One region of the Amycolatopsis silviterrae genome, then DNA from elsewhere that is predicted to be linked to it. Evidence: riboswitches for the same ligand, from Rfam matches in the RefSeq annotation. Region 1 holds a riboswitch; each other region holds the start of a gene.
The links. A riboswitch is a leader RNA that binds a small molecule or an ion and turns the genes downstream of it on or off. The one in region 1 is predicted to bind cobalamin.
Positions count from the first base shown of each region.

Region 2: it holds a riboswitch for cobalamin, as region 1 does, so the genes downstream of both, metE (5-methyltetrahydropteroyltriglutamate--homocysteine S-methyltransferase) here and ACFSVL_RS36650 (ABC transporter substrate-binding protein) in region 1, are expected to answer to the same signal.
Region 3: it holds a riboswitch for cobalamin, as region 1 does, so the genes downstream of both, ACFSVL_RS45585 (CoA-acylating methylmalonate-semialdehyde dehydrogenase) here and ACFSVL_RS36650 (ABC transporter substrate-binding protein) in region 1, are expected to answer to the same signal.

Region 1 is NZ_JBHUKS010000028.1:133,888-144,002, reverse strand. It holds gene ACFSVL_RS36665 (DNA alkylation repair protein) at 84-749, shown strand; gene ACFSVL_RS36660 (methyltransferase domain-containing protein) at 733-1,500, opposite strand; gene ACFSVL_RS36655 (barstar family protein) at 2,019-2,501, shown strand; cobalamin riboswitch at 2,574-2,717, shown strand; gene ACFSVL_RS36650 (ABC transporter substrate-binding protein) at 2,823-4,331, shown strand; gene ACFSVL_RS36645 (class I SAM-dependent methyltransferase) at 4,328-5,101, shown strand; gene ACFSVL_RS36640 (ABC transporter permease) at 5,059-6,042, shown strand; gene ACFSVL_RS36635 (ABC transporter permease) at 6,039-6,821, shown strand; gene ACFSVL_RS36630 (ABC transporter ATP-binding protein) at 6,814-8,166, shown strand; gene ACFSVL_RS36625 (hypothetical protein) at 8,358-8,888, opposite strand; gene ACFSVL_RS36620 (DUF7927 domain-containing protein) at 8,857-10,115, shown strand, end outside.
Region 2 is NZ_JBHUKS010000024.1:61,838-71,952, reverse strand. It holds gene ACFSVL_RS30615 (MFS transporter) at 1-82, shown strand, start outside; gene ACFSVL_RS30610 (MBL fold metallo-hydrolase) at 146-949, shown strand; gene ACFSVL_RS30605 (diguanylate cyclase domain-containing protein) at 1,007-2,842, opposite strand; gene ACFSVL_RS30600 (cytochrome P450) at 3,107-4,510, opposite strand; gene metE (5-methyltetrahydropteroyltriglutamate--homocysteine S-methyltransferase) at 4,763-7,036, opposite strand; cobalamin riboswitch at 7,127-7,328, opposite strand; gene ACFSVL_RS30590 (ribonucleotide-diphosphate reductase subunit beta) at 7,421-8,494, opposite strand; partial or broken gene ACFSVL_RS30585 (ribonucleoside-diphosphate reductase subunit alpha) at 8,508-10,115, opposite strand, start outside.
Region 3 is NZ_JBHUKS010000041.1:24,174-34,288, forward strand. It holds gene ACFSVL_RS45555 (ABC transporter ATP-binding protein) at 1-55, shown strand, start outside; gene ACFSVL_RS45560 (ECF transporter S component) at 52-849, shown strand; gene ACFSVL_RS45565 (bifunctional 2-methylcitrate synthase/citrate synthase) at 876-1,994, opposite strand; gene prpB (methylisocitrate lyase) at 2,024-2,917, opposite strand; gene ACFSVL_RS45575 (MmgE/PrpD family protein) at 2,917-4,398, opposite strand; gene ACFSVL_RS45580 (short-chain fatty acyl-CoA regulator family protein) at 4,551-5,951, shown strand; cobalamin riboswitch at 6,024-6,201, shown strand; gene ACFSVL_RS45585 (CoA-acylating methylmalonate-semialdehyde dehydrogenase) at 6,379-7,878, shown strand; gene ACFSVL_RS45590 (acyl-CoA dehydrogenase family protein) at 7,887-9,026, shown strand; gene ACFSVL_RS45595 (enoyl-CoA hydratase/isomerase family protein) at 9,023-10,057, shown strand; gene mmsB (3-hydroxyisobutyrate dehydrogenase) at 10,057-10,115, shown strand, end outside.

The DNA of each region.
Region 1 (10,115 bases):
GTCGCTCGGCGGAGGCGCTGCGGCGAACTGTCCGGCAGGTCCCGTATCCTCGACCCCGCCCACACCTGACCAGGGAGGTCCCCGTGGCCGACGCAACCCTCGCCGGCGTCCGCGCCCGGCTCGCGGACCTCGACGACCCCAAAATCCGGGCCGTCAACGAGAAGCACGGCGACGACCACAGCGTCAACCTCGGCAAGCTCCGCGCCCTCGCCAAGGAACTCAAAGCCCAGCCCGATCTCGCCCTCGAACTGTGGCGGACCGGCGACACCAACGCCCGCCTGCTCGCCCTCCTCGTCGCGCGCCCCAAGCAGTTCGGCCGCGACGATCTCGACCGGATGCTGCGCGAGGCGGGCACCCCCAAGGTCCAGGACTGGCTTCTCGTCAACATAGTCAAGAAGACCCGCCACGCCGAGGAACTCCGCGTGGCCTGGCTCGACGACGCCGACCCGGTGGTGGCGAGCGCGGGCTGGACGCTGACCGTCGACCGCGTCGCGAAGAAGCCCGACGGGCTCGACCTTTCCGGGCTGCTGGACGTCATCGAAGCCGAGATGAAAGCTGCCCCGGACCGGTTGCAGTGGGCGATGAACCACTGTCTCGCGCAGATCGGCATCGAGCATCCCGGCCTCCGCGCCCGCGCGATCGGCATCGGGGAGCGGCTCGGCGTTCTCAAGGACTACCCGACCCCGCCGAACTGCACCTCGCCCTACGCGCCGGTCTGGATCGCCGAGATGGTCAAGCGGCAGGCTTGACGAAGACCCCGACGAACACCATGCTCGCGGCCAAAAACGGCCCCTCGGCCAGCGCCGCCAGCCACCGGTCGCCCTCCGCCCGGTCCAGCTGACCCGCCCGCACCGCGCGTTCGGTGTTCCGGCTCAGGCCGAGAATCTTGTCCGCCGTCCCGAAATCGCGGAACACCGGCGTCGCCACCGAGACGTCGCGCACCTCCAGCCCGGCGGCCAGCGCCAGCCGCGCCAAGGAGCGGCCGACGGTCGCGTTTCGGACCATCGTCGAGCACACGAAACGGTTGAACGCGCGGTTCGTCGCGGGCTCCCCGGGATCGACCACCAGGCTGTCCCAATCCGGCTCGGCGACGCACGCCAGCCCGCCCGGCCGCAGCACCCGGTGCAGCTCCGCGAAAACCCCGGCGGGATCGGCGACGTGCTGCACCATCCGGTCCGCCCGCGCCCGGTCGACGCTCGCGTCCGCCAGCGGCAGCGCGTGCGCATCGCCCAGCCGGACCGAGACGTGCGGCGCGGAAGAGGCCGCCGCCTCGACCATTCGCGGTTCCGCGTCCACCCCGATCACCGTGCCCGAGGACGTCACCGCCTCCGCCATCGCGGGCAGGTCGGTGCCGGGCCCGCAGCCGACGTCCAGCACGGTCAGCCCGGGCCGCAGCTCGAGTGCGGTCAGCACCTGCCGTTTGTAGTCGCGTCCGGCTTCCGCGACACGGGCGTAGTAGTCGACTTTGTCCGGTCTGGGAACTCCGAAAGTCTCGGCCATGTCTTCGAGTGAACCAGAAAACCGCGAGGCGCCGCAGGCTCGGCTCGACCGGCCGATCCTCTCCGCGGGCCGTTCATGCGAAAGAAGGACTGTGCGGGATTTGCCGATTTAGGTACCGTGGCAAGGGGGCCTCATTATCGCAGCTCATGCACAATGAGGGGGAATCCGATGGTTGTTCGCCTTTCGTGCACACTGTGCGTGCGCTGATAGCGCTGGCAGTTTCGTTTTCGGCGCTCCCGGGTACGGCGGCCGCCTCCAGCGTCCGGCCCGCCAGCGCTCAGGCGAACGCCGAAGTCGTTCGTATTCCGGGATGTTCGCCGCGATCGCCGACGGCAGAAGAGGACTGCCCGCATATTCTTGAGGCGTACCACTGCGTCCTCGACCGCAATTGGTCTCCGTAGCGGGGCTCAAGGGCGGGAAGGTGCACGAAAATTCCGACGGAAAGCTCCAACGCTTGGTGATGGACAAAACGATCCGACCGGCAATTCGTGGTACACGACGTCGTCGAAGGGTAGGCCTTGTCTTCACTGCCCGCCGTTGTCGAACCGCGTTCCTGGGACGACGTGCTCCTGCAGAACCCGAACCCGGACTTCGGCACGGGCGACGAGGTGCTGAGCTGGGCGAAACCGTCCCTGCCAGCGCGCTGGAAGCGCGACTTTGACGAACTCCGGCAGCGCCCTCCCGAGGGCGGCGCACTGCTGAAGGTGATCGACGCCGCGTCGTGCCGGACCGATCAGGCGCTGTTCGGCGTATTCGCGGAGGAACTCCAGTTCCCCGGCTACTTCGGGCACAACTGGGACGCGTTCAACGAATGCCTGTCCGATCTGGTGGTACTGGACGACGGCGGGCTGGGCTCGGCGTTCGGCGATCTTCCCGGCGTGGCCGCGCGGGCGCTCGTGGTGGTGCTGCTGCGTGCCGAGGAACTGCTGGCCGAGTCCGGACCGGCGGGATTCGCCAGGTTCGTCCGGTCGGTGCAGTTCGCCGACATCGAGCACTCCTGAGGCTCACTAGGGAACCGGTGCCAGCCGCACCCGAGGCGTCCCGGTACGCCGTGGCCGATCCCCGCACGTGACATTACGCACGAACCGCGCGCGCCCGGGCCGCACCGCCTAAGGTGTGGCGGGCGTGGAGGGAAGACCGGTGCGATTCCGGGGCTGCCCCGCAACTGTGAGGCTCGCCGAGCCGAAGCCAGATACCTCCGCGGGATCCATTGATCGGTCGGCGCCACGCGGGTTTGGCCAGGCCGGAGAGCCGCCGCGGCACGCGGGCGGCTCTTCTTCCGGTTCTCCCGTCCCGGCATCGGCCCGGCGCGAGGGAGTCCCATGACCGTGCGCAGGCGCGGGTTCCTGCTGGGCGCCGCGGGCGTGCTCGCGGCCGGCTGCGGCGGCCCCCGGGCGTCCGGCGGCTCCGGCATCGACACGTTTTCCGCCGTGCTCAAGGGGTCCGGCACCGACGAACGGCTCGATCCGGGCACCAGCCACCTGTTCATCGACGAAGCACGGCTGAAAGCCCTGTACGACGGGCTGTTCGAGGTCGACGACACGATGCGGCCGGTACCGCGGCTGGCCCGTTCCGCCGAGCCGAACGCCGACGGCACCCGCTGGCGGCTCTCGCTGCGCGACGCGCGCTGGCACGACGGCGCGAAATTCACCTCCGCCGACGTGCTTTACACCCTGTCGCGCGTGCTCGGCCCGCCCGGACCGCAGCCGTTCATCGCCGCCGCGACGCTGGATTCGATCGACCTCTCGCAGTCGCGCGAAGTGGACGAACGGACGGTGGAGATCGCGCTGAAACGGCCGTCGTTCGAATTCCTGACCGCGCTTTCCGCGTACGGCACCAAGATCGTCCGCAACGGCACGAAGGACTTCAAGAAGCCGGTCGGCACCGGTCCGTTCCGGTTCGAGTCGTTCCGGCCCGGCCGCGAAATGGCGGCGACCGCGTATGCCGATTACTGGGACGGTGCGCCGAAGATCAGCCGGCTGCGCATCCTCAGCGCGGAAAACGACGCGCGCCCGGCCGCGTTGCGCGGCGGCCAGGCCGATTTCGCCGACGATCTGACCCCGGCCGCGGCGAAGACGTTGCGCGCGGCGAGCGGGATCGACGTGCATTCAGCGCCGCACAGCGGAATCTACTACTTCGCGATGAAAACCGACCGGCCGCCGTTCGACAACGCGGACGTCCGGCGCGCGATGATGCGGATGGTCGATCGCGAGGAACTGGTGAAGGTCGCGCTGCAGGGCGAAGGCGAGGTCGCCAACGATGTGTTCGGCAACGGCTTCGAGTACTACGCCGATCTGCCGCCGCACCCCTATGACCCGGACCAGGCGAAAGCGTTGCTGCGCAAGGCAGGCGCGGAGAACCTGACCTTCGAACTGTTCACCGCGCCCGCGGCAGCGGGATTCGTCGACGCGGCGAACCTCTTCGCCGAACAAGCCAAACGCAGCGGGGTGACGGTGAAAGTCCGGGTCGGTTCCGGCGACACCTATTACTCCGAATCGCTGAAAGCCGGTCAGCTCACCATGGGCCAGTCCGGTCCGCTGCCGATCCCGAACCATTTCGCGTCCCGGTTGCTCGGCGGCGCGCCGCAGAACCGCACCAACTGGCGCGATCCGGAATTCGACGCGCTGTACCGCCAGGCGCTGGCCACCGCGAACCAGCCGCGGCGGGCCGCGCTCTACCGCCGGATGCACGAAATCCTCCACGACCGCGGCGGTTTCGTGTTCTGGGGCAACGCGACCTGGACCAGCGCCGCCTCCGCGCAGTACCGCGGAATTCCCGCCGGAGTGCCCAATTCGCTGAACTGGGCCCGATTCGACAAGGTGACCCGATGACCCTTTCCGAGACCTCCCTCACCGCGGACCGCGCCCGGTACTGGCTGGAGCGCTGGGACCGGCAGCAGGAGTTCTACATGCCCGACCGCGAGGAGCGGTTCGCGGTGCTCGGCGACGTCCTGGCCGAACTGGTCCCGCGCGAGGACCCGCTGATCGTCGACCTCGGCGTCGGCCCCGGCTCGCTCTCGACCCGCCTGCTGGCCCGGTTCCCCGCCGCACGAGTGGTCGGAGTGGACGCCGACCCGCTGCTGCTCGGCCTCGCCGACCTCGCGTACGGCAGCGCCCGATTCCGCACGGTCACAGCAGATCTGCGTCAGCGCGGCTGGTACGAGGCGCTCGAACTCGACCGCGCCCCCGACGCGTTCGTCAGCACGACCGCACTGCACTGGATGAACCGCCTGCCGCTGCGCGATCTGCTGGGCGTCTGCGGCGAAACCCTCGCTCCCGGCGGTGTTTTCGTCAACGGCGACCACCTCTACGAAGGTGCTGCCGGACCGCAGCTCGACACCCTGAACCGCGCACTGACCAAGCGGCGCGCGGCCCGGGCCGGAGTGGTGCGCGACGAGGACTGGGCGGCGTGGTGGCAGGCCGTCGAAGCGGCTCCGGAGCTGGCCGACCTGGTCGCCGAGCGCGCGGGCGGCTTCGCGCACGAGGTCACCGACCGCCCCTCCGTGCACGATTACCTGGCCTTCCTGCGCGAGGCCGGGTTCGCCGAGGCCGGCACGGTGTGGCAGGTCGGGGACGACCGCATCGTCGCCGGGATCCGCTGACTCCCGGCGCGCGGTTCGCGCTGCGCCGGCTCGGCATCGGCGCGGGCCAGCTCGCGGTGCTGGTCGCGCTGGTGTTCGGGCTGTCCCTGCTGCTGCCCGGCGACGCCGCGGACGTGCAGAGCAGCGACCTGTACAGCGACCGGCAGCGCGCGGAAACGCGGGAGCTGCTGGGCTTGGACGTCGCGCCGCTGCTGCGGTTCGCCCGCTGGCTCGGCCACGCGGCGACCGGTGACTTCGGCACGTCCTACGCCAGCGGCGAGCCGGTTTCCGAGGTGATCGCCGGGCCGTTCGCGATCACCGGCGTCATGGCCGCGTTCACCACGATCCTGCTGCTGCCGCTGGCCGGCTGGGCGGGCTTCGCCGCCGGGCTGCGGCCGGGTTCGCTGCGGGACCGGGTGATCACGACGGTGAGCGTGTTCTTCGACGCGATCCCGGATTTCGTGCTGGCGGTGCTGCTGGTCGCGTACGTGGCGATCGGGCTCGGCCTGTTCCCGGCGACCTTCCTCGGCGTCGACCTGGGCACCATGCTCGCCGAACCGGGGTATCTGGTGCTGCCGCTGGTGGTGATGGTCGCGCGGGTGGCCGCGCCGCTGGTCCGGCTGGTGCGGGCGGGGGTGATCGACGTGTCCGCGAAGCCGTACGTCGAGCAGGCGCGGCGGCTCGGCGTCGGCCGGGTTTCGCTGCTGCTGCGGCACATCGCGCCGAACGCGCTGGGCCCGGCGATGCAGGAACTGGGCCGGACCGGCGACGGGCTGCTGTCCGGGGTGCTGATCGTGGAGGCGGTGTTCGCGCTGCCCGGCATCGCCTCGACGCTGATCGGCGCGATCGGGGACCGCGACGAACCGGTGATTCTCGCGATCGTGCTGGTGACCGGGGCGGTGGCGGTGCTGGTGAACGCGCTGATCGACCTGGCCGGGCGGCGGATGGCGCCGTCCCGGTGAAGGCGAGATGGGCGTACGCGGGGATGGTCGCCGTCCCGGTGCTGGTCGCGATCGCCGGCCCGGTCGTAGCGGGCTGGGCTCCGGCTGAGCACCAGGCTCCGTTCGGCCCGTCGACCTGGTCCCCGTTCGGCACCGACCGGCTCGGCCGCGACGTCCTCGCCGCCGCGCTCGAAGGCGGCCGCACACTGCTGGTCGTCACTGCCCTGACCGTGCTGTGTGCCTACGCGATCGGCTTCACTCTCGGCATGGCCGCCGCCGCGGCACCCCGCCCATGGCTGGAAGACCTGATCATGCGCCCGCTCGACGTCCTGCTGTGCCTGCCCTCGCTCCTGATCATCATCGTCGCCGCGGTGCGCACCAACGGATCCACCGTCGCGATCGCGGCGGCGGTCGGGCTCGCGCTCGTCGCCCCGATCGCGCGGTTCGTGCGCATGGCGGCGCGCGGCGTCGTGCACGGCCCGGTGATGGACGCGCTCCGCATGCAAGGCGAACCGCGCCGCCACCGCTACGGCCGGTACGCGCTGCGGGAACTCGCCCGCCCGGTCGCCGCCGACTTCGGCGTCCGCATCGCCGCGGCGATCTACTTCCTGTCCTCGGCCAACTTCCTCGGCCTCGGCTTCGACCCGGCATCGCCGGACTGGGCGGTGACGGTCGCGGCCAACAAGGACGGCCTCACCGCCGCTCCGTGGTCGGTGTTCCTGCCCGCCGGGCTGATCGTCCTGCTGGTGGTCGGCCTGAACCTGCTGTGGGACGACCTGCTGGCCGATCGCGATGGCTGAACCGCTGATCAGCGTCCGCGGCCTGACCGCGCACGCCGGCGAAACGCCGCTGCTGCACGACGTCTCCCTGGACGTCCACGCGGGCGAGATCGTGACGTTGTCCGGCCCGTCCGGCGTCGGCAAGACGACCGTCGCGATGACCGCCGCCGGGCTGGAACGGCCCGGGATCAGCGTGCGGGCGGAGACGGTCGCGTCGGCCAAGGTCGGCTACCTGCCGCAACAGGCCGCGGAGACGCTGAACCCGGCCCGGCGAGTCGGCCACGCGCTCGGCGAACTGGTCGGCCTCGATGCCGGGCGGTTGTCGCGCAAGCAGCGCCGGGAGCGCGTCGCCGAGGTGCTGCGGCTGGTCGCCTTCGAGTCCGCCGACGGCCTCCTGCGGCGGTACCCGTTCGAGTTTTCCGGTGGCCAGCGGACCCGGCTCGCCCTGGCCCAGGTCCTCGCGACCCGTCCCCGCGCGCTGGTCCTGGACGAGCCGACGACCGGCCTCGACGCCGTCAGCAAAGCCGACCTCCTCCGGCAGCTCTGCGCGCTCGCCGACGCCGGGGCCGCGCTCCTGGTTGTCACCCACGACCCCGACGTCACGGCGACCCGGGCATTGCGGCTGCAGGACGGAATCCTTACGAACGAACCGTCGCCCGCGGCCCGACCCCGTCCCCGGACCGTCGAGCGGGGCACGCGGGTGGCCGAGCTGCGCGGGGTCTCTGTCCACTATGGCCGGACGGAAGTCCTCAGCGACGTCGACCTGTCGCTGTATGCGGGGGAGACCGTCGGCGTGACCGGCCCCTCCGGCGCGGGAAAGACCAGCTTGGCCCGCTGCCTGGCCGGACTGGTGCCGGTCCGCGGCGAAGTGCTCGCGGACGGGGAGCCGTTGCCGTTGCTGCGCAAGCGAACGATTCGGCAGACCGCATACGTCCAGTACGTCTGGCAGGAGGCCGCGTCGTCGTTCGACCCGCGCCGCACGGTGCTCGACCAGGTCGCCACGACCGCGATCCGGCTGCGCGGCCGGTCTTCGGCGGACGCGGTCCGCGAGGCGGACGAAGTCCTTAGTGGACTGGGGCTCACCGAAGCGCAGTCCCGCCGCCGCCCGGACGGCCTGTCCGGCGGTCAGCTGCAGCGCGCGGCACTGGCCCGGGCCCTGCTGGCCGAACCCCGCGTCCTGCTCTGCGACGAGGTCACCACCGGTCTCGACCCGGAACTGGCCGCCCGCATCCTGGACTGCCTCGACGCCTATCAGCGCCGGACGTCCGCCGCCCTCCTGCTGATCAGCCACGACACCCGCGCGCTGGCCGCCCGCGCGGACCGGATCCTCTCCGTCCGGCACGGCCGGGCCGTCGATTCCGGCTGACTTTTCGCGAGAAATATTCGCGGCGATTCCGGCGGGAATGGCAACACCCCTTCAGGGCGTCACGGGTTGCCCCGGAAATCGGCCGAGGCCCCGGCGACCGCGGCGGTTTTACCTGGTTGGGGTCCCCCTATGCGGTGATTCCTTGCGGTTCGCCTCCCCGTCGCGGGGGAGGGCGCGGTACGAATTCCCTGTCAATTGTCGATGAACGCGGGTAGCAGCTCGGCAATTCCGTCCATCCCCGTGGGAGCTTTCGTGATGGCCCGTCGTTCCGGATTCATGCGCTCCCGCGGGAAGCGCGCCGCCGCGGCTTTCGCGGTCGTTTTCGCCGTCGGCGTCGCCAGCGCCGCGCCGGCGATGGGCGCGTCCCTGCCGCCCAGCCTCAGCCCGGCGGCCCCGTCCGCCGCGCCGTCCGCGTCCGGGCAGGCCAGTCCGGCGCCGTCCAGTGCGCCGTCCGCGCCTTCCAGCTCAGCCAGCCCCGCGAGCCCGGACGCCTCGGCTCCGGCCAGTCCCGCACCGGCCAGCCCGGCCGCCTCGGCACCCACCTCGGCACCCGCCGCCGCACCGCAGCCGAGGGCGGTCGAACCGAGAGGCCTCGGCACCCCGCGCAAAATCGGCCCCGACCCGGCCTTCTCGACGGTCGCCCACGGCGCGGTCACAATGGCGTCGAACTCGGTCGTCAGCTGCAGCACCGTGCCGACGTCCTGCGGGGAAACGGCGAACAACTCGACGTACGGCTCCTGGGTCAAGAGCGACCCGGCCGCACCGGGCAACACCGCGTCGAGCGCGAACCTGACCATCCCGCCCGGGGCGACGGTGCTGTCCGCCCGGCTCTACTGGCAGAGCAACCCGATCTCCTCGAACGCCGACTCCGGCGACCCGTCCCGCGCGAACCAGGTCGCGTTCAAGACCCCGGGATCCGGCTCCTATCAGCGCCTGACCGCCGACACCTACGACTGGTTCGACGCGCTCGGCGGCGGATTCCCGCAGATCACCGCGCACGCGGGCGTCAAGGACGTCACCGGTCTGGTCAAACAGGCCGGCGGCGGCTCGTACACGGTCGCCGACCTCCAGGCGTGCCGCGGCAACTCGGCCAACAACCTCAGCAACCTCGGCTGCTGGGGCGGCTGGTCGCTGGTCGTGGCCTACGAACTGGACACCGAACCGCTGCGCTACCTGCAGGTCTGGGACGGTTTCGACTGGGTGCGCGCGGGCGGCAGCCCCACCGCCACGACGATCGACCTGAACGGCATCCGCACCCCCGCCGACCACCCGCCGACCGCGACCCTCGGCGTCGTCCTCGGCGACGGCGACGCGAACATCTCCGGCGACTACCTCGAATTCGGCCGGGACGCCGCGTCGCTGCAGCGGCTGACCCTGCCCGCGCCCGGCGGCTCCAGCACTACCAACGCGTTCAGCAGCCGGATCGACCGCGTCGCCGCGAGCGGCACCGGCAGCAACGTCGCCGACCGCACCCCGAATCCGGCCAACAACTTCGGCTACGACGCGCGCACGGTCGACGTCACCGGCAAGCTGCCCGCCGGCGCGGACCGGGCCCAGCTGAAGGTCGGCACCACCGGGGACGCGCTCTACCCGCAGGTCGTCTGGCTGATGGCCGAGGCCAACGAGCCGAACCTGCAGATCGTCAAGACCAACGACCCCGAGGGCAACCTCCAGGAGCGGCCGCCGGGCTGGGTCGGGCGCGGCGGCGAGATCTCCTACGGGCTCGACGTCGCCAACCGCAACCCCGACGGCAGCACCACCAACCTCGACACCGCGACCGGCGTGGTCGTCACCGACACCCTGCCCGCCGGAGTGTCCTATGTGGCCGGTTCGAACCCGCGCTGCTCGGCGGCAGGCCAGGTCGTCACCTGCACGCTGCCCGACCTGGCTCCGGGACAGAGCACGCACGTCGGCTTCCGCGTCACCGTCTCGCCGACGGTCGCCGCGGG
Region 2 (10,115 bases), on a different contig from region 1:
CTGGGTGCTCGAACTCCGCCGGCCGAGTCCGTCCGATCCCTTGCCCGCGGCCGAAACCCCGATCCCGCAACTCGAATCCTGACCACCACCAGAAAGGCCCGTTGTGACCAGCGCGCAGCCAACCCCTGACCACCCGGCGGCCCGGATGCCCGGGCTCTGGACCCGCACCATCGGCGAACTCACCCTGAGCTACGTCCCCGACGCGGCCGTCGCGATGATCCCGACCCGGGTCTACCCGCGCTCGACCGAGGACGACTGGGAAACGCCCCACACGACCCCGGGCGGCCACCTGGCCATGGGCTGCGGAGCCCTGCTCGTCGAACGCGGCCGGACCCGGCTGCTGATCGACGCGGGCCACGGGCGCATCTCCGGCGAGGAGATCGCGCATTTCCAGGACTCGTTCCACCACGTGCGGAGCCTCCCGGAGGCACTGGCCGGACTCGGCGTGGACCCGGCCGGGCTCGACACGGTCGCCTTCACCCACCTCCACGACGACCACAGCGGCTGGGCGCGGCCGGACGCGGCCGAGGGCGGGCGAAGCTTGTTTCCCCATGCCCGATGGGTGCTGGGAGAAGGCGAACCGGCGGTGCTGGCCGGGCACGGCGAACGCGCCGTCACGGTGTCCGACGGCGAGGAGATCGCTGACGGCGTGTGGGCCTGGTCGCTGCCCGGGCACACTGCCGGGCATACGGCTTGGATCCTCGACTCCGGAGACGGCCGGGAGATCGTGGCGTTCGGCGACGCGATGCACTCGCCGGTCCAGGTCGAGCACCCGGATTGGGAGGTCGTGCTCGACGCCGACCGGGCGGCTGCCGAACGCTCGCGCCGTCGGCTCGTCGAATACCTGGCCAGGGACGGCGTCTTCGGATTCGGGGTGCATTTCGCCGACCAGCAGCTGGGCACCGTCGACGGCTCCGGCCAGTGGCGCCCGTGGCGGACCGGTCCGTGAAGGACTCCTTGAGGGAATCAGATTCCTTCAAGGAGTCCTTCACGGACCTGAAGACGGTCAGCTGGCGTGCCGCGCGATCATCTCGTCCACTTCGTCGCCCGTCGCGGACTCCGTCACGAACGAACCCCGTGCCGCCAGCACTCCCTGTTCCCGCAGGCGTTCGGCGTGCTTGGCGTCGCGCACGCCTTCCGCGCCGATGCGCAGCTGCAGTTCCTTCGCGCGGGTGACCAGCTGCGACAGGTGCCGCACGTCGGTCTCGGCCGGGTCGTCTCCGCCGAGTGCGTCGACGACCGGGCCGCTGAGGATCACGTGCTTGACCGGGAGCTGGTGCCGCGGGATCAGCTCCAGATCCGACGAGCCGGAGATGGTGAGCACCAGCTGCGCGCCGAGTTCGGCGAGCACGGTGAACGAGTCCAGCACCTCGCCGTCGCCGTCGAACATCGACGCGCGGTCGGTGCACAGGCGCAGCGCTCGCGCGGGCAGGCGGTGGCGGTCGAGCTGGTTCTTGACCAGCAGCACCAGATCCGGGTCGATCGCCAGCCGCTTCGGCAGCCGGATGCAGACGTCCGGCGCGGCCGGGCCGTACTGCTCGCGCCAGCGCGCGGTCGCGCCGAGCGACTCCTGCAGCAGCCATTTGCCGAGCGGCACCGTCATGCCGGTGGTCTGCGCGAGCGGGTAGAACTCCTCGGGGCCGAGTTCGCCGCGTTCGGGATGGCTCCAGAGCAGACCGGCGTTCACCGCGGCGATCTCGTCCTGCTTCGCGAGCTTGACCGTCGGCTGGTAGATCAGCGAGAACTCGCCGTTCTCCAGCGCACCCGCGATCACCGCGCCGAGCTGATACCGGTTGCGGTCGCGTTCGTCGGCGTCCGGGTCGAACAGCATCCACTGCGCCTTGCCCGCTTCTTTCGCGCGGTGCAGGGCCAGTTCGGCCGCGCGCAGCAGGTCGCCGTGGGTGCCTTCGTTCGCCGGGCGCACGACGATCCCGATGCTCGCGCTGACGCCGATGCCGTGCCCGTCGACGTACACCGGCTCGCTGAGTTCCTCCAGCACCTGGTCGGCCAGGTCGACCGTCTTCCTCGCGGTCAGCTCCGGGCCGCGCAGCAGCACGGCGAACCCGTCGCCGGACAGCCGGGCGACGTAGCCGTCGTGGTGGCCGGCGAACACCGCCGTCAGCTTCCGCGAGATCGCCTTCAGCACCAGGTCGCCCATGCCGGCGCCGAGGCCGTCGTTGATCACCTTGAACCCGTCGATGTCCAGGTACAGCAAGGCGATCTCGGCGGAGCCGCCGGAGCCGAGCGCGACCTCCAGCTGGGCGGTGAACGCGGCGCTGTTGGGCAGTCTGGTGAGCGAATCGTGCAGGTTCTGGTGCCGCAGCCGTTCGCCGAGCAGGTGCAGGTCGTCGTCATCGGCGGCCATGAACACCGGGAAGTACGTGCCGGGCCGGTCGCCGGGCAGCGACGCGATCGTCACGTTCGTGGTGAGTTCGCCGTCGCGGCTGTGGCCGAGCTGCACGCTCTGGACGGTCCGGCGGGCGTCGGCGGTGAGCGGCAGCCCGTCGAGCGCGCCGCGCAGCCGGTCGGCGTCCTGCGGCCCGGCGGCGAGATCGGCGATGTGCTTGTCCCGCAACGCGGTCGTGGTCGTGCCGAGCAGGGTGGCCAGCGCGGCGTTCGCCTCGACGACGGTGCCGTACGGGTCGGTGAGCGCGATGCCGAGCGGGGCGGAGGCGAAGAGCGCGGTGAAGCGCCGCGTGGCGCCCGTGTCCTCGGGACGCGCGGCGACCTCGCCGGCGAAGTCGAGCAGCATCCGCTCCACCTCGGCGGGAGGGAGCGTTACTCCGTTGGTGTCAGTCAGCGTCGCCGCGTACTTGCGCGCGACGTCGACCAACCCTGGCATGGCACCAGGCTCCGGCACACTCCACCTCTTCATACGCGGACAAAGGCCAGCTCAGGACCGGTGCGGGGAGTCCGAGGACCCACACTGGGTACGAGTTGGCCGCAAGTGATGCCACGGCATCACGGACCAAACAGGGTGTCTACCGGCTGAACGAGTGATGAGCACTACACAACTGGTGACATCAAGTCACCTTGAGTACACGAAGGTGGCCTGTACTGCGGTTTTGTCTCCAGTCGTCGACCTTTCTGTCCCGCTCGGCGGCCGTCAACGATAGGCCAACCGGGCCGGCAGTCCGTCGGCGGGCACCGGTAGCGAGACGTAATCCCACTTGGCCACGTAATCCTCGGGCACCGACCAGCGGTGCGCCCGCAGCAGCTCGTGCATGAGCGCCTTGACCTCCAGGCCGCCGAACTGCAGCCCGATGCACTTGTGCGCGCCGCCGCCGAACGGCATCCACGCGAACCGGTGCGACTTGTCCTCGCGGCGGTCCGGGCCGAACCGTTCGGGGTCGAAGCGCAGCGGATCGGTCCAGTGTTCGGGGGAGTAGTGGTTCAGCGTCGGCGAAACCGCGACCATCGTGCCTTCCGGCAGGTAATGGCCGAGGACGGCAGTGTCCTTTGTGGTCTTTCGCGCCAGCGACGGCACCGGCGCGCGCAGCCGCAGCGCCTCCTTCATCACCAGGTCCAGCGTTTCGAGGCTTTCCAGCGCGTCGAGGTCCGGCAGGTCGTCGCCGAGGCGCAGCGACTCCTCGCGGGCGCGGTCCTGCCATTCCGGGTGCTTCGCGAGGTAGTAGGCCATCGCGCTGGCGGTGATGGTGGTCGTGTCGTGCGCGGCCATCATCAGGAAGATCATGTGGTTGACGATGTCGGCGTCGCTGAACCGATCGCCGTCTTCGGAGGCCGCGTGGCAGAGCGCGGAGAACAGGTCGTCGCCGTCCGCGTCGCGCTTCGCCGCCAGGTTCTCGCCGAAATAGCGCTCCAGCGTCCGCCTGCCGCGCAAACCCGCGGCCCAGCGGCCGCCAGGCACCGGATACCGCACCACGGCGGTACCGGCGCGCACAGCGGCCACGAACGCGCGGTTGATGCGTTCCGCGTCGGCGGCCGACCGCATGCCCATGAAAACCTGCGTCGCGACGTCCAGCGTCAGCTGTTTGAACGCCCAGTACAGCTGGGGACGGCCGGACGGCAGCGCGGCGACGCCTTCGCGCAGCGCCGGGCCCATCTGCGCGACGTAGCCGCGGAGCCGGTCGCGGGTGAACGCCTCCTGCATGATCCGCCGGTGCAGGTGGTGCTCGCCGAAATCGAGCAGCATGAGCCCGCGCTCGAAGAACCGCTCGATGAAGAACTTCCAGCCCTCCTGGGAAAACGCCTTGTCCTTGTTCACGAGCGCGGCCTGGGTGGCTTCGGGGCCGGACAGTGTCACGAGCCGCTGGCCGAAGACGCCCATCCACGACACCGGGCCGAACTGCCCGAAGCGGCGCAGGCTGAAGTCGAGGCCGAACCGCATCCCGTCGAGGGTGTGGCCGATCAGCGGCGGCCCGTCGTCGCCGAGGATCGGCTTCAGGCCGCTGCCTTGGGGTGGCGGCGCGAGCTCGCGGACCGGCCAGTGCGCGCCCAGCCAGCGTTCGTCCACCTTGCGCGGCAACGGGATCGCGGTCAGCGGCGGCATCCGGCCGCGCAGGTTTTCGGAAAGCTTCGTGACGCCGTCGCTCCCGGCGTGGACGACCTTGCCGAGCGCGCCGCCCGCCGTCGGGATTCCCGGTTGTCCGGTCACGTCCGCCATGGCGACCACCTCCCGGCCAGGGTATCGGCCGCGTCCACGGTCCCGCGTTATTGACGCGATGACAATACCTGCGGGCCGTGCCGTTCGGGTGATCCTCGGGCCGGTGCCGGGCGACAGAGCCGCCCGGCACCGGGATCGTCAGCGAGGTCCGGCGCGCAGTTCCCTTGCCGCGCCGACCAGATGCCGCAGCGCGGGCTCGACCTCGGCGTAACCGCGGGTCTTGAGGCCGCAGTCCGGGTTGATCCACAGCCGCTCCGCCGGAACCGCGCCGAGCGCCGTGCGCACCAGGCCGGTCATCTCGTCCTCGCCCGGCACGCGCGGCGAGTGGATGTCGTAGACCCCGGGCCCGACTCCGCGGCCGAAGCCCGCTTCGGTCAGATCGGCGAGCACCTCCATTTTCGAGCGGGCGGCCTCGATGCTGGTGACGTCCGCGTCGAGGGCGTCGATCGCGGGCAGCACGTCGCCGAACTCCGAGTAGCACATGTGCGTGTGGATCTGCGTGGTCTCCGCGACGCCCGAGGTGGCCAGCCGGAACGCGGGCACCGCCCAGCCGAAGTACGCCTCGCGGTCCGCCGCGCGCAACGGGAGCAGTTCGCGCAGCGCGGGTTCGTCGACCTGCACGATGCGGATCCCGGCCGCCTCCAGGTCCGCGACCTCGTCCCGGACGGCCAGCGCGACCTGCCGCGCGGTGTCGGCCAGCGGCTGGTCGTCGCGGACGAACGACCAGGCCAGAATCGTGACCGGACCGGTCAGCATGCCCTTCACCGGCCGGTCGGTGCGGCTTTGCGCGTACCGCGCCCATTCGACGGTCATCGGCGCCGGCCGGGACACGTCGCCGAAGAGGACCGGCGGCCGGACGCACCGGGAGCCGTACGACTGGACCCAGCCCGCCGCGGTCGCCGCGAACCCGGCCAGCTGTTCGGCGAAGTACTGGACCATGTCGTTGCGCTCGGGTTCGCCGTGCACGAGGACGTCGAGGCCGAGGTCCTCCTGCAGCCGCACGACGCGCTCGATCTCGGTGCGCATCGCTTCGCGGTAGCCGGTGTCGTCGAGCTTGCCCGCGCGGTGGGCGGCCCGGGCCCGGCGCACCTCGCCGGTCTGCGGGAAGGAGCCGATCGTGGTGGTCGGCAGTGGGGGCAGGTTCAGCGCTTTTTGTTGTGCTGCAGCGCGTTCGGGATACGGTTGGCGGACGGTGTCCTCTGGTCGGAGTGCTGCGACGCGTGCTCGGACGTTGGCGTCGTTCAACTCCTTGGCGCTGGCCCGGTCGGCGACTGCGGCTCGCGCGGGGCCGAGGTCTACGTCTTCGCCGCGCAATGCCCGGCCGAGGAGGACGACCTCGTCTACCTTTTGCCGGGCGAACGCGAGCCAGCTCTTAAGGCGTGGGTCGAGGGTCGTTTCCGCTGCTACGTCGTAAGGCACGTGCAGCAGGGAGCAGGACGTGGAGATGCTTACGTGTGCTGCGGTGTCCCTCAGTCGTGCTGCGCGGGCTAGCGCGACGCCGGGGTCGGTGCGCCAGACGTTGCGGCCGTCCACTACTCCGGCTAGTACTTCCTTGTCTCGCAACGCTCCTTCCGCGGCTACTTTGTCTACAAAGGACGCGTCGGTGACCAGGTCGACGGCTACCGCTTCGATGGGGGAGCGGGCCAGTACGCCTAGCGCGCGGCCGAGTCCGCCGAAGAATCCGGCGACCAGCAGCTTCGGGCGGTGCTTTTCCTTGGCCAGCCAGTGATAGGCGCGGGTGAGTGCGTTGAACTCCGGTGTTGTCCGGTCGGCTGCGAAGGCTGGTTCGTCCAGCTGGACCCACTCGACGCCCTCGTCGGCCAGTTTGCCCAGGAGTTCGGCGTATGCGGGCAGCAGGGTGTCCAGGAGTTCCAGCGGGGTGAAGCCGGGTTCGGTGGACTTGGCCAGCAGCAGGAAGGTGACTGGTCCGACGAGTACCGGGCGCGGGGTGATGCCGAGTGCGCGAGCCTCGCGGACCTCGTCGAGCGGAGCGGCGCCGGTGAGGGTGAAGCGGGAGTCCGGGCCTAGTTCTGGGACTAGGTAGTGGTAGTTGGTGTCGAACCACTTCGTCATTTCCAGCGCGGGTGCGTCCGGGACTCCGCGTGCGGCGGCGAAGTAGGTGTCCAGTGGGGACAGGCCCAGGCGGGTGAAGCGTTCCGGTAGTGCGCCGAACAGGGCGGTGGTGTCGAGGACCTGGTCGTAGAGGGAGAAAGTGCTCGACGGGATCGAGTCGAGACCCTGGTCGCGCAGCGCGGTCCAGGTTTGCTCGCGCAGGCGCCGGCCGGTGTCCAGGAGGTCCTCCTCGGGGCTCTCTCCCGCCCAGTAGGACTCCAAGGCCCGCTTCAGTTCGCGGGCCGGGCCGATTCGCGGGTAGCCGAGAATCGTGGTGCCGATCGTGGTCACAGCATGCATCCTCACGTGCTCGCCGGAAGAGCCCGGGCACGCGGAAACCGCTGTGCTTCGGTCGTGCCTTTCCCGCGAGGCCCGGACTCACGCACGCCGTCGGCGTGCGTGCCAGTGGCAGGTATTCGGACTCGTGGGCGTGTCGCTCGTGCCTACCGGCCGTCGCTTCCCGGGCTTGGCGCCCAGTGCTTTACCGCTTTCGCGGTGACGGCTTTCGTTCCCACATACCGCTGCGGGGCAGTCCCGGATTCGCACCGGGTTCCCTGTTGCCTCGCCGATGCGCGACCAGGCGAAAAAAGCTCGGCCACGCACTGGCGAACCAGTGGCGTGGCCGAGCTTAGCGGTTCCGGCGCGGATCCGGCACAAGCCGGACGCGGATCCCGGAGAGCGGGATCAGTCCCAGTCGAGCGCTCCGCCGGACTGGTACTCGATGACGCGGGTCTCGAAGAAGTTCTTCTCCTTCTTCAGGTCCATCGCCTCCGACATCCACGGGAACGGGTTCTCGTTCTCGCCGTAGATCGGGGTCAGGCCGATCTGCTGGGCGCGGCGGTCGGTGATGAAGTGCATGTACTGCTCGCACAGGTCGGCCGACAGGCCCAGCATGCCGCGCGGCATCGTGTCGCGGGCGTACTTCACCTCGAGCTCGCACGCGTCCTGCAGCATGCCGCGCACCTCGGCCTGGAACTCCTCGGTCCACAGGTGCGGGTTCTCGATCTTGATCTGGTTGATGCAGTCGATGCCGAAGTTCAGGTGGATCGACTCGTCGCGCAGGATGTACTGGTACTGCTCGGCGATGCCGACCATCTTGTTCCGCCGGCCCAGCGACAGGATCTGCGCGAAACCGGTGTAGAACCACATGCCCTCGAAGATCACGTAGAACGCCACGAGGTCGCGCAGGAACGCCTGGTCGGCCTCCGGCGTGCCGGTCTCGAAGTCCGGGTTCTCCAGGTTCTGCGTGTACTTCAGCGCCCACGCGTCCTTGTCCGAAATGGACGGGACCTCGCGGTACATGTTGAACAGCTCGCCCTCGACCAGGCCGAGGCTTTCGCAGATGTACTGGAAGGTGTGCGTGTGCACGGCCTCCTCGAAGGCCTGGCGCAGCAGGTACTGGCGGCACTCCGGGTTGGTGATCTGCCGGTACACCGCGAGCACGATGTTGTTGGCCACCAACGACTCCGCCGTGGCGAAGAAGCCGAGGTTGCGCTTGAGCATCTGCCGCTCGTCCTCGGTGAGGCCGTCCGGCGACTTCCACAGCGCGATGTCGGCCTGCATCGCGACCTCGGTCGGCATCCAGTGGTTGTTGCACGCCGCGAGGTACTTGTCCCAGGCCCACCGGTACTTCATCGGCAGCAGCTGGTTGACGTCGGCGCGCGCGTTGATCATCCGCTTGTCGTCGACGTTGATCCGGGCCGCGCCGACCTCGATCTCGCCGAGGCCGGTCGCGTCGGTCGTTTCCACGTTCGTCATGGTTCAGGGTTCCTTACTGGCAGGCTTCGCAGTCGGGGTCGTCGATCCGGCAGGCAGCGCCCTCGGCGGCGACGAAGTCGACGTCGGTCTTCGGCATCTCCTTCGGCTCCGCCGGGACGGCCGCGGCGGGCGACGGCGACGGCGCGGCGGCCGGGACCGCGGCGGACGGCGACGGCGACGGGGCCGGGGAAGGCGCGGCGGCCGGGGCGGCGGCGGGCGGAGCGGCCGGGGTCGGGGTGGTTCACACGGCGTTCAGCTTGCCGTCGGTGCCGCGCAGGGTGCTCTTCTCCACGTGCGTCGCGGACTGCGCCCGCAGGTAGTACGTGGTCTTGAGGCCCTTGTGCCAGGCGTAGCGGTACAGCTCGTCGAGCTTGCGGCCGCTCGGGGCCGCGATGTACAGGTTCAGCGACTGCGCCTGGTCGATCCACTTCTGCCGCACCGAACCGGCGTCCACGATCCACTTCGACTCGATCTCGAAGGCGGTCGCGTACAGCGCCTTGAGGTCGTCCGGGACGCGGTCGATCTGGCCGAGGCTGCCGTCGAAGTACTTGAGGTCGCTGACCATGACCTCGTCCCACAGGCCGCGCGCCTTGAGGCTCTTGACCAGGTGCGGGTTGACGACGGTGAAGTCGCCGGACATGTTCGACTTGACGTACAGGTTCTGGAACAGCGGCTCGATCGACTGGCCGACGCCGGAGATGTTGGAGATCGTCGCGGTCGGCGCGATCGCCATCACGTTGGAGTTGCGCATGCCGACGGTCTTGACGCGCTCGCGCAGCGGGGCCCAGTCCAGCGTCGTGGAGGTGTCGACGTCGAGGCCGTCGCCCTGGCGGGCGTCGATGAGCAGCTGCATCGAGTCGATCGGCAGGATGCCCTTGCTCCACAAGGAACCCTCGAACGACTGGTACTGGCCGCGCTCCTGCGCGAGATCGGTCGACGCCGAGATCGCGTAGTAGGAGAGGTGCTCCATCGAGACGTCGGCGAACTTCACCGCTTCGGCGGACGCGAACGGCACGCCGATCTCGAACAGCGCGTCCTGGAAGCCCATGATGCCGAGGCCGACCGGACGGTGGCGCAGGTTGGAGCGGCGCGCCTCCGGGATCGTGTAGAAGTTGATGTCGATCACGTTGTCGAGCATCCGGACCGCGGTGCGCACGGTCTTCTCGAGCCGCTCAGTGTCCAAACCGGACGGAGTGACGTGCTTGAGCAGGTTCACCGAGCCGAGGTTGCAGACCGCGACCTCCTCGGTGTTCGTGTTCAGCGTGATCTCGGTGCACAGGTTGGACGAGTGCACGACGCCGACGTGCTGCTGCGGCGAACGCAGGTTGCACGGGTCCTTGAAGGTGATCCACGGGTGGCCGGTCTCGAACAGCATGGTCAGCATCCGCCGCCACAGCTCGACCGCGCGGACCTTGCGGAACACCTTGATCTCGCCGCGCGCGGCGGCCGCCTCGTACTCGCGGTAGCGCTGGGCGAACGCGTTGCCGTAGAGGTCGTGCAGGTCCGGCGTCTCGTTCGGCGAGAACAGCGTCCACTCGGCGTTCGCCTCGACGCGGCGCAGGAACTCGTCCGGGACCCAGTTGGCGGTGTTCATGTCGTGCGTGCGCCGCCGGTCGTCGCC
Region 3 (10,115 bases), on a different contig from region 1:
GATCCTCGGCGGCGGCTGGTTGACCGTCGACCAGGTCGCGGGGGCGCTGCGGTGAGCCCGGTGCGCATCGGCCGCTGGTCCGCGGTCTCGCTGGCGGTGTCGTCCGTGCTGGGTGTCGCCGCGTTCTGCTGGCCGTTCTTCGTCGCCCCGGGCACGGTGCTGGCCGACGCGGCCACCGAGGCGCCGCTGATCTTCGGCCTGCTGCTGGTGCTCGTGCTCGGGGTGTTGCTGGCGCAACTGGCGGACGGCGGGATCGACGCGAAAGCATTGGCGTTGCTGGGGGTGCTCGCTGCGGTGAACGCGGCGCTGCGCCCGCTCGGGGCCGGTGCCGGCGGCATCGAGACCGTGTTTTTCCTGCTGGTGCTCGCCGGGCGGGTCTTCGGCCCCGGATTCGGCTTCACCCTCGGCGCGGTGTCGCTGTTCGCCTCGGCGCTGCTGACCGGCGGAGTCGGGCCGTGGCTGCCGTTCCAGATGTTCGGCTGCGCCTGGGTCGGGCTGGGCGCCGGGCTGCTTCCCCGAGCCAGCGGCCGCCTTGAAATCGGTCTGCTGGCGACGTACGGGGCGGTGTCCGCGTTCGCCTACGGGCTCGCGCTGAACCTGTCGTTCTGGCCGTTCGCGCTGGGTGCGCACACCGCCCTGTCCTTCGACCCCAACGGGTCCACTCTCGCCAACCTCGGCCGCTACCTCCTCTTCGACGTCGCCACCTCGCTGAGCTGGGACACCGGCCGCGCGGTGACCAACGTCGTCGCGATCGTGGTGTTCGGCCCGCTGGTGCTGGCGACGCTGCGCCGTGCTTCGCGCCGCGCCGCCTTCGACGCGCCGGTCGAGTTCCACGACAAACCGGTGTGACGAGCGACCAGCACCAGCGACCCTGGTCAGGCGCGGGCGACGGCGCGCTGGGCTGGGCCGCTGTACGTGCTGGACGGCCGGATGAGGCTGTTCGCCGCGAGCTGCTCGGTGATGTGCGCCGTCCAGCCGGTGATGCGGGCGGCCACGAAGATCGGCGTGAACACCGGGGTGTCGAAACCCATGAGGTGATACGCCGGTCCGGCCGGGTAGTCGAGGTTCGGGTGCAGCCCCTTCTTCGCGTGCATCGCCCGCGCGAGAGCCTCGTAGAGGTCCAGCAGCCGGTGCCCGTCGCGGAGTTCCGCGACGACCTGCAGCGCCTGGCGCATGGTCGGGACGCGCGAGTCGCCCTTCTTGTACACGCGGTGGCCGAAACCCATGATCTTGCGTTTCTCCGCGAGCGCCGCCTCGAGCCAGTTCGCGGCGTTGTCCGCGGACCCGATTTGCTCGAAGGTCTCCATCACGGCTTCGTTGGCGCCGCCGTGCAGCGGTCCTTTCAGCGCGCCGATCGCGGCGGTCACCGCACTGTACAAATCGGACAGAGTCGAGGTGACCACGCGCGAGGTGAAGGTGGAGGCGTTGAAACTGTGTTCGGCGTAAAGCACCAACGAGGCCTCGAACGCGCGCACGATCGCCGGTTCCGGCACCGAACCCAGTGCCAGGTAGAGGAAGTTCTCGGCGTAACCCAGGTCGTCACGCGGCTTGAGCGGAAGAAGTCCTCGACGGCGGCGCTGGGTGAGCGCGACGACCGACGGCAGCGCGGCGAACAGCCGGAGCGCCTTGGCCTGGTTGGCGGCCGGACTGTTGTCGTCCTCGTCCGGGTCGTTCGCGCCGAGGATGCTCACCGCGGTGCGCAGCGTGTCCATCGGGTGCGCGGACTCGGGCAGGGCGAGCAGGGTGAGGACGAGATCGTGCGGAAGGATGCGATGCGCGCGCTCGATCGCGTTCTGCTCGGCCAGCTGGTCCGCCGTCGGGAGTTCGCCATGCCAGAGGAGGTACGCGACTTCCTCGAAGCTGCACTGTGCGGCGAGGTCCTGGACCGGGTAGCCGCGGTAGGTGAGCGAGTTGGTGTCCGGGTTGACCATCGAGACCGCGGTGGTGTCGACGACGACGCCGGCGAGTCCTTTGTGGATAGCGGGTGCAGGCATAGGTGTCCCCTTGACGGAATGCGCGCCGGTCAGACGCGGAAGTCGAAAACGCTTTCGTCGAATGCGTTGTATTCGGAATAGTCGAGAAGTTCGTACAGGTCGCGGCGGTGCTGCATCGAACCGAGCAGCGACGCCTGGCTGCCTTGTTCGGCGATGGTGCGCAGGCCGGTGTCCGCGGCGTGCATGGCCAGCCGCAGCAAGGTGACCGGGTAGATGACGACGTTGACGCCCGCCGATGCGAGGGTCTTCGCGTCGAGCAGTTCGCTTTTCCCGAATTCGGTCATGTTCGCGAGGATCGGGATGTCGACGGCCTGGCGGAGCCGTTCGAAATCGGCGGCGTCGGCCATCGCCTCCGGGAACAGCAGGTCCGCGCCCGCGTCGGCGAATTCCTTGGCGCGGACGATCGCCTCGTCCATGCCGTGCACGGCTTTCGCGTCAGTGCGGGCGGCGATGACGAAGTTCGGGTCGCGGCGCGCGTCGACGGCGGCTTTGATCCGCTTCACCGCGGTGTGGCGGTCGACCACGTCCTTGCCGTCGAGGTGGCCGCACCGCTTCGGGTTGACCTGGTCCTCCAGATGCATCCCGGCGACCCCGGCGTCCTCCAGCAGCTGGACGGTGCGCGCGGCGTTCATCGGCTCGCCGAACCCGGTGTCCGCGTCGACCAGCGTCGGCAGCGCGGTGACCCGCGAGATCTGCTGCGCGCGCCCGGCCACCTCGGTGCTCGTGGTGAGGCCGATGTCGGGCAGGCCGAGGTCGGCCGACAGCACCGCGCCGGAGATGTAGACGCCGTCGAAGCCGCGCCGTTCGATCAGCTTCGCGCTGAGCGGGTTGAAAGCGCCGGGGAGGCGCAGCAGCCGCCCCGAGCCGAGGGCCTCGCGGAAACCGGCGCGTTTCTCCGCGGCGGAGGGCGTGGCGTGGAGCATCAGAAAATCCCCTTCGTCTTCGGGGTCGCGTCGATCGATGCGGGCAGCGTGAGTTCGCGGACTTCGGCGGTGTCCAGTTCGGGCAGTCGGCTGACGGTGTCGAGGAACCGGTCCTGGTCGGCCGGTGCGATCACGCCGTCGGCGAGAGTGCGGAACTTCGCCACGTACTGCTCGCGGGTGAACGGATGAGCGCCCGCCGGATGGGCGTCGGCGACGGCGATCTCGTCGGCGATCGTGGTCCCGTCGGCGAGGGTGACCTCGACGCGTCCGCCGAACGCCGGTTCCGGCGCGTGGTAGCGCCGGGTCCACTCCGGATCCTCCACAGTGGACACTTTGTGCCACAGCTCCACGGTGTCCGGGCGGGTCGCGCGTTCCCGGTCGTAAGACCTCTCGTGGTGCCAGCCGCCGTCCTGCAAGGCGACCGCGAAGATGTACGGAATGGAATGGTCGAGCGTTTCGCGACTCGCGTTCGGATCGTACTTCTGCGGGTCGTTCGCGCCGGAGCCGATCACGTAATGGGTGTGGTGGCTCGTGCGGATCACGATTCGCTCCATCTTGCCCAGCTCGCCGATCCGCGGGCCGAGCCTGCGGGCGAGGTCGATCAGCGCCTGGCTTTGGTACTCCGCTGAATGTTCCTTCGTGTAGGTGTCCAAAATGGACCGCTTGGCCTCGCCCGGGGCGGGCAGAGGCACCGTGTACCGGGCTTCCGGGCCGCCGAGCAGCCACGCGAGGAAACCGTCCTCGCCCTCGTAGATCGGGCTCGGCGCGCCCTCGCCGCGCAGTGCCCGGTCGACCGCCTCGATCGCGGTCTTCCCGGCGAACGCGGGGGCGTACGCCTTCCAGGACGAGATCTCGCCCTTGCGGGACTGGCGGGTGGTCGTCGTGGTGTGCAGCGCCTGGCCGATCGCCTGGTACACGGTTTCGGTGTCCAGCCGCAGCAGCGCGCCGACTCCGCCCGCGACCGACGGGCCGAGGTGCGCGATGTGGTCGATCTTGTGCTCGTGCAGGCAGATCCCGCGGACGAGGTCGACCTGCAGCTCGTACCCGGCGGCGATCCCGCGGACCACATCGGCCCCGGAGCGCCTGGCGTGCTGTGCGACGGCGAGGATCGGCGGGATGTTGTCGCCCGGATGCGAGTAGTCGGCGGCGAGGAAGGTGTCGTGGTAGTCCAGTTCCCGCACGGCGACGCCGTTGGCCCACGCGGCCCATTCCGGGGAGTAGCGACCGGCGACGCCGAACACGGTCGCGCCGGGACTGGCCGGATGGGCGAGCGCCTGGTCGCGCGCGGCGGACACCGGCCGCCGGGACAACGAGGCGGCGGCGACCGCGGCGTTGTCGAGCACCCGGTTGACCACCATCTCGGCGACCTCGGGCAGCACCGGCACCGGGTCGGTGGCGACCGCGGCGAGTTTCCAGGCGAGCTGTTCCTCCCTGGGCAGCGGCTCGGCGGAACGGTAGGTGCGGACGGTGTGGTCGATCATCGCTTTCCTTCGTGACTGGTGAACCCGCTGCTGTGAACGTTGTGATGCTTGACCGTCAGCGTGGCACTCGCGGGTGCGCCCGGCCAGTCCTGCGGCCGGTGAAGTGTTGTGAAGGCTGGCCCGATTCTTGTAACAGTTGTTAAAGTCCGTTTGTGGAGAAGATGTACGCCGGGGCGAGGCTGCGGCAGCTGCGCGAGGACCGGTCGCTGTCCCAGTCGGACCTGGCGAGGCTGCTGGAGATCTCGCCGAGCTACGTGAACCAGCTGGAACACAACGGCCGTCCGCTGACCCTGCCGGTGCTGCTGAAGCTCACCGAGCACTTCGGCGTCGACGCCGAGTTCTTCGCGCCGCAGGACACCGCCCGTCTGGTCGCGGACGTGCGCGAGGTGTTCGCCGACGACACGGTCGACGGTGCGATCTCGCCGGCCGAAGTGGACGAACTGACCACGCAATTGCCCGGCGTCGCCCGCACGATGGTCGCGTTGCACCGGCGCTACCGCGAAGCCGTCGAGAACATCGCCGCGCTCACCGCGGAGCAAGGGATGGACCGCGCCTCGGTGCAGCAGCCGCACGAGCAGGTGCGCGACTGGTTCTACGCCCGCAACAACCACGTCGCCGCGCTCGACCAGGCCGCGGAAGGCCTCGCGGCGGAGCTGCGGCTGCATCCCGGGGAAGTGCGCGCGGGACTGGTCGCCGCGCTGAAGGACCGGCATGGGGTCCGAGTGGTCGCCGAAAACCTCGGTGCCGGGCAACACTTCTTCGACCGCTGGCGGAAGGTGCTGCGGCTGTCGCCGATGCTGCGGCCGGGACAGGCCGCGTTCCGGCTGGGGTCCGAGCTGGCGATGCTCGAAGCGGGCGGCGCGATCGACCGGCTCGCGCACGGCAGCGGCTTCGCCGACGAGACCGCGCGGCGGCTGCTGCGGATCGGCCTCGCCAACTACTACGCGGGCGCGCTGGTGTTGCCCTACCGGGCGTTTCTCGGTGCGGCAGAACGACTTCGCTACGACGTGACGCTCCTGTCCGGCGAGTTCGGCGTCGGCTTCGAGACCGTATGCCACCGGCTGTCCACCTTGCAGCGGCGCGGCGCGCGCGGGGTGCCGTTCTCGTTCGTCCGGGTCGATCGCGCGGGCAACGTGTCGAAACGCCAGTCGGCCACCGGATTTCACTTCTCCCGCGCCGGCGGCTCGTGTCCGTTGTGGATCGTCTACGAGGCGTTCGCCTCGCCGGGCCGGATCGTCACGCAGATCGCCGAACTGCCGGACGGCAAGAAGTACTTCTGGCTGGCCCGCACGGTCACCCGGGAGGCGGGCGGGCACGGCGAGCCGGGCAAGACGTTCGCGATCGGCCTGGGCTGCGAGCTGCGGCACGCGAGCCGCCTCGTGTACTCCGATGGGTTGGCGCTCGGCAAGGACGCGGCGGTGACCCCGATCGGCATGGGCTGCAAGGTGTGCGAGCGCCCGGCGTGCCCGCAGCGCGCGTTCCCGGCGATCGGCCGCCGGATGCGGGTGGCCGACCACGAGAGCAGTCTGCTGCCGTACCCGCCGCTGGAGTGAGAGCGCGGGCAGCGTAGTGCTTCGGCCGTCGCCCGGATGAGGGGTGCGCCACTCTCGACATAGTCGGACTTCCTACTTTATGGTGTCCACAGGTCCACGGTGCAGGGAAGCCGGTGCGAATCCGGCGCGGTCCCGCCACTGTGACCGGGGAGTGCCGTCCCACGCGGGACAAGGCCACTGGCGAGAGCCGGGAAGGCCGGGACGGGGCAGATCCGGGAGCCAGGATACCGGCCGTGGACGTCCGTGTTCGTCCACGAGGATGGAGCAGAACGCATGTGGCTGACCCCTGCCTGCGTGAAAGACGCCGACCCGCCGCCGCTGCGGTAGGTCCGCGCCGTCGTCCCGCCGCGGCGGGATCCGGTGCTTGTCGCGCCGCGTGGTTTCCGTGCGGCAGCTCTCTCCTGCGCTCTTTCCGAAAGGCTTCGTTGTGACTGGTGAACTCACGCATTTCGTCGGCGGCAAACCGGTTCCTGGCACGTCCGGACGGTTCGCCGAGGTCTACGACCCCAGCTCCGGTGCCGTGCAGGCGCGGGTCCCGCTGGCCTCAGCGGCAGAGGTCGCCGCCGCGGTCGGCGTTGCCGCCGAGGCGCAGCGCGAGTGGGCGCGATGGAATCCGCAGCGCCGTGCGCGCGTGCTGATGCGGTTCGTCGACCTGGTTCGCGCGGAGGAGGACAGCCTGGCGCGGCTGCTGTCGTCCGAGCACGGCAAAACCGTCGCCGACGCGCGCGGCGACATCCAGCGCGGGCTGGAGGTCGTGGAGTTCGCGATCGGCATCCCGCACCTGCTCAAGGGCGAGTTCAGCGACAGCGCCGGGACCGGGATCGACGTGTACTCGATGCGCCAGCCGCTCGGTGTCGTCGCCGGGATCACGCCGTTCAACTTCCCGGCGATGATCCCGCTGTGGAAGGCCGGGCCAGCGCTGGCGTGCGGCAACGCGTTCGTGCTCAAACCGTCCGAGCGCGACCCGTCGGTGCCGTTGCGGCTCGCGGAACTGTTTCTGGAAGCGGGTCTGCCGCCGGGCGTGTTCTCGGTGGTGAACGGCGACAAGGAAGCGGTTGACGCGCTGCTCACCGATCCGCGGGTCGAGGCGGTCGGCTTCGTGGGCTCGTCGGACATTGCGCAGTACGTGTATTCGCGGGCCGCGGACCACGGCAAGCGGGCGCAGTGCTTCGGCGGCGCGAAGAACCACATGATCGTGATGCCGGACGCCGACCTCGACCAGGTCGTGGAAGCGCTCGTCGGCGCGGGCTATGGCTCGGCGGGGGAGCGCTGCATGGCGATCTCGGTCGCGGTGCCGGTCGGCGAAGCGACAGCGGACGCGCTGGTGGAGCGGCTGGCCGCGAGGGTGAGGACGCTCAAAGTCGGGGCCGGGCTGGATGAGACCGCCGACTTCGGGCCGCTGGTCAGCGCGGCCGCGGTGCAGCGGGTGCGGGACTACGTGGACGTCGGCGTCGCCGAGGGCGCGGAGCTGGTGGTGGACGGCCGGGATGTCGTGGTCGAAGGGCACGAGAACGGGTTCTTCCTCGGCGGCTGCCTGTTCGACAAGGTGACGCCGGAGATGCGGATTTACCGCGAGGAGATCTTCGGCCCGGTGCTCGCGGTGGTGCGCGCGGCCGACTACGAGGAGGCATTGCGGTTGCCGAGCGAGCACGAATACGGCAACGGCGTCGCGATCTTCACCCGCGACGGCGACACCGCCCGCGACTTCACCGCGCGCGTGGACACCGGCATGGTCGGCGTGAACGTGCCGATCCCGGTGCCGATCGCCTACCACACCTTCGGCGGCTGGAAGCGGTCCGGCTTCGGCGACCTGAACCAGCACGGCCCGGATTCGGTGCGGTTCTACACCAAGACCAAGACCGTCACCTCGCGCTGGCCCTCCGGGGCCAAGGAAAACGCGAGCTTCGTCATCCCGACGATGGACTGAGGCGCGCCGTGCATCTCACCGACGAGCAGCGCGCGCTGCGCGACACGGCGGCGGAATTCGCCGCCGAGCACCTTGCGCCGCACGCGCTGGAATGGGACCGGGACAAGCATTTTCCGGTCGACGTGCTGCGGAAAGCGGCCGAACTCGGCCTCGGCGGGCTGTACTTGCCCGAGGATGTCGGCGGCTCCGCGCTGGGCCGACTCGACGGAGTGCTGGTGTTCGAGGCGCTGGCCACCGGATGCCCGTCGATCGCGGGCTATGTGTCCATCCACAACATGGTCGCCGCGATGATCGACCGCTTCGGCGACGACCGGCAGCGTGGCCGTTACCTGCCGCGGATGTCCACTATGGAATCTCTGGGCAGCTACTGCCTGACCGAACCGGGTGCCGGTTCGGACGCGGCGGCGCTGGCCACCCGCGCGCGCCGCGACGGCGACGAGTACGTGCTGGACGGCGTGAAACAGTTCATCTCCGGCGCGGGCGCTTCCGAGGTGTACGTAGCGCTGGCCCGCACCGGCGGCCCCGGCGCGGGCGGGATCTCGGCGTTCGTCGTGGAGCGGGAGACGCCGGGGCTTTCCTTCGGCGCCAACGAAGCCAAGATGGGCTGGAACGCGCAGCCGACCCGGCAGGTCGTCTTCGACGGCGTCCGGGTGCCGGTCACGGCGCTGCTCGGCGAGGAAGGCGGCGGATTCCGGGTGGCGATGTCCGCTTTGGACGGTGGACGGCTCAACATCGCCGCCTGCTCGCTCGGCGGCGCGGACGCCGCGTTGACCAAAACGGTGCGCCATCTGACCGAGCGGACCGCGTTCGGCAGGCCGCTGTCGGACGCGCAGGCGTTGCAGTTCCGGCTCGCCGACATGCGTACTGGCTTGGAGGCCGGGCGCACTTTGCTGTGGCGTGCGGCGGACGCTTACGACCGCGGAGATCAGGACGCGACGGCGTTGTCGGCGATGGCGAAACGGTTCTGCACCGACACCGGGTTCGAGATCGCCAACGAAGCGCTGCAACTGCACGGAGGATACGGCTACCTCGCCGAATACGGCGTGGAGAAGATCGTCCGCGACTTGCGCGTGCACCAGATCCTCGAAGGGACCAACGAAATCATGCGGGTCATCATCTCCCGCCGGATGTTGCAGGAGGCGGCATGAGCGACGTCGAGTTCATCGTCCACAGCGGGCTCGGCCGGATCACCCTGAACCGGCCGCGCGCCCTGAACGCCTTGAACCACGGCATGGTCCGCGCGATTTCCCAGCACCTGGAGAAGTGGCGCGACGATCCGGGTGTGCGGGCGGTCGTGGTCGACGGCGCGGGCGAACGGGGCCTGTGCGCGGGCGGCGACATCCGGTCCATCTACGAGGACGCCCGCTCCGGCGGCACCGCCTCGCTGGAGTTCTGGGCCGACGAATACCGGCTGAACGCGATGATCGGCCGATACCCCAAGCCCTACGTCGCGATCATGGACGGCCTCGTCATGGGCGGCGGCGTCGGGATCTCCACGCACGGCAGCCACCGCGTCGTCACAGACCGATCCCGCGTCGCCATGCCCGAGACCGGGATCGGGTTCGTGCCCGATGTCGGCGGCACCTGGCTGCTGTCGCGAGCCCCGGGGCAGCTCGGCACGCACGCCGCGCTCACCGCCGCGCACCTGCCCGGCGCCGACGCGATCCACTGCGGGCTCGCCGACCGGTACGTCCCGGCCGACCGTCTCCCGGACCTCTACGACGCCTTGGCCACCCGCACCCCGGACGCCGCGCTGGACCTGGTCGCGGAAACCCCGCCGCCGAGCCCGCTGGCCGCCGCACAGGAGTGGATCGACCACTGCTACGCGCCGGACACCGTCGAAGAGATCCTCATCCGGCTTCGCGAGGGGGGAGACGCGGCGGTCGCGGCCGCCGAGGAGATCGAAGGCAAGTCGCCGACGGCGCTCAAGGTCGCCCTCCGGGCACTGCGCACGGCCGCTGCGCTGCCGGATCTGGAAAGCGCGCTGCGGCAGGAATACCGGATCTCGCACCGCGCGCTCGCGTCGGCGGAACTGGTCGAGGGCGTGCGAGCGCAGATCATCGACAAGGACCGGATGCCGCGCTGGTCACCGTCCACAGTGGCCGAAGTGCCCGACGAGCTGGTCGATTCCTACTTCGCCGATCTCGGCGACGCCGAGCTGACGGGGGTGCGGAACTGATGGCCGTGGCATTTCTGGGCCTGGGCAACATGGGCGGGCCGATGGCGGCCAACCTCGT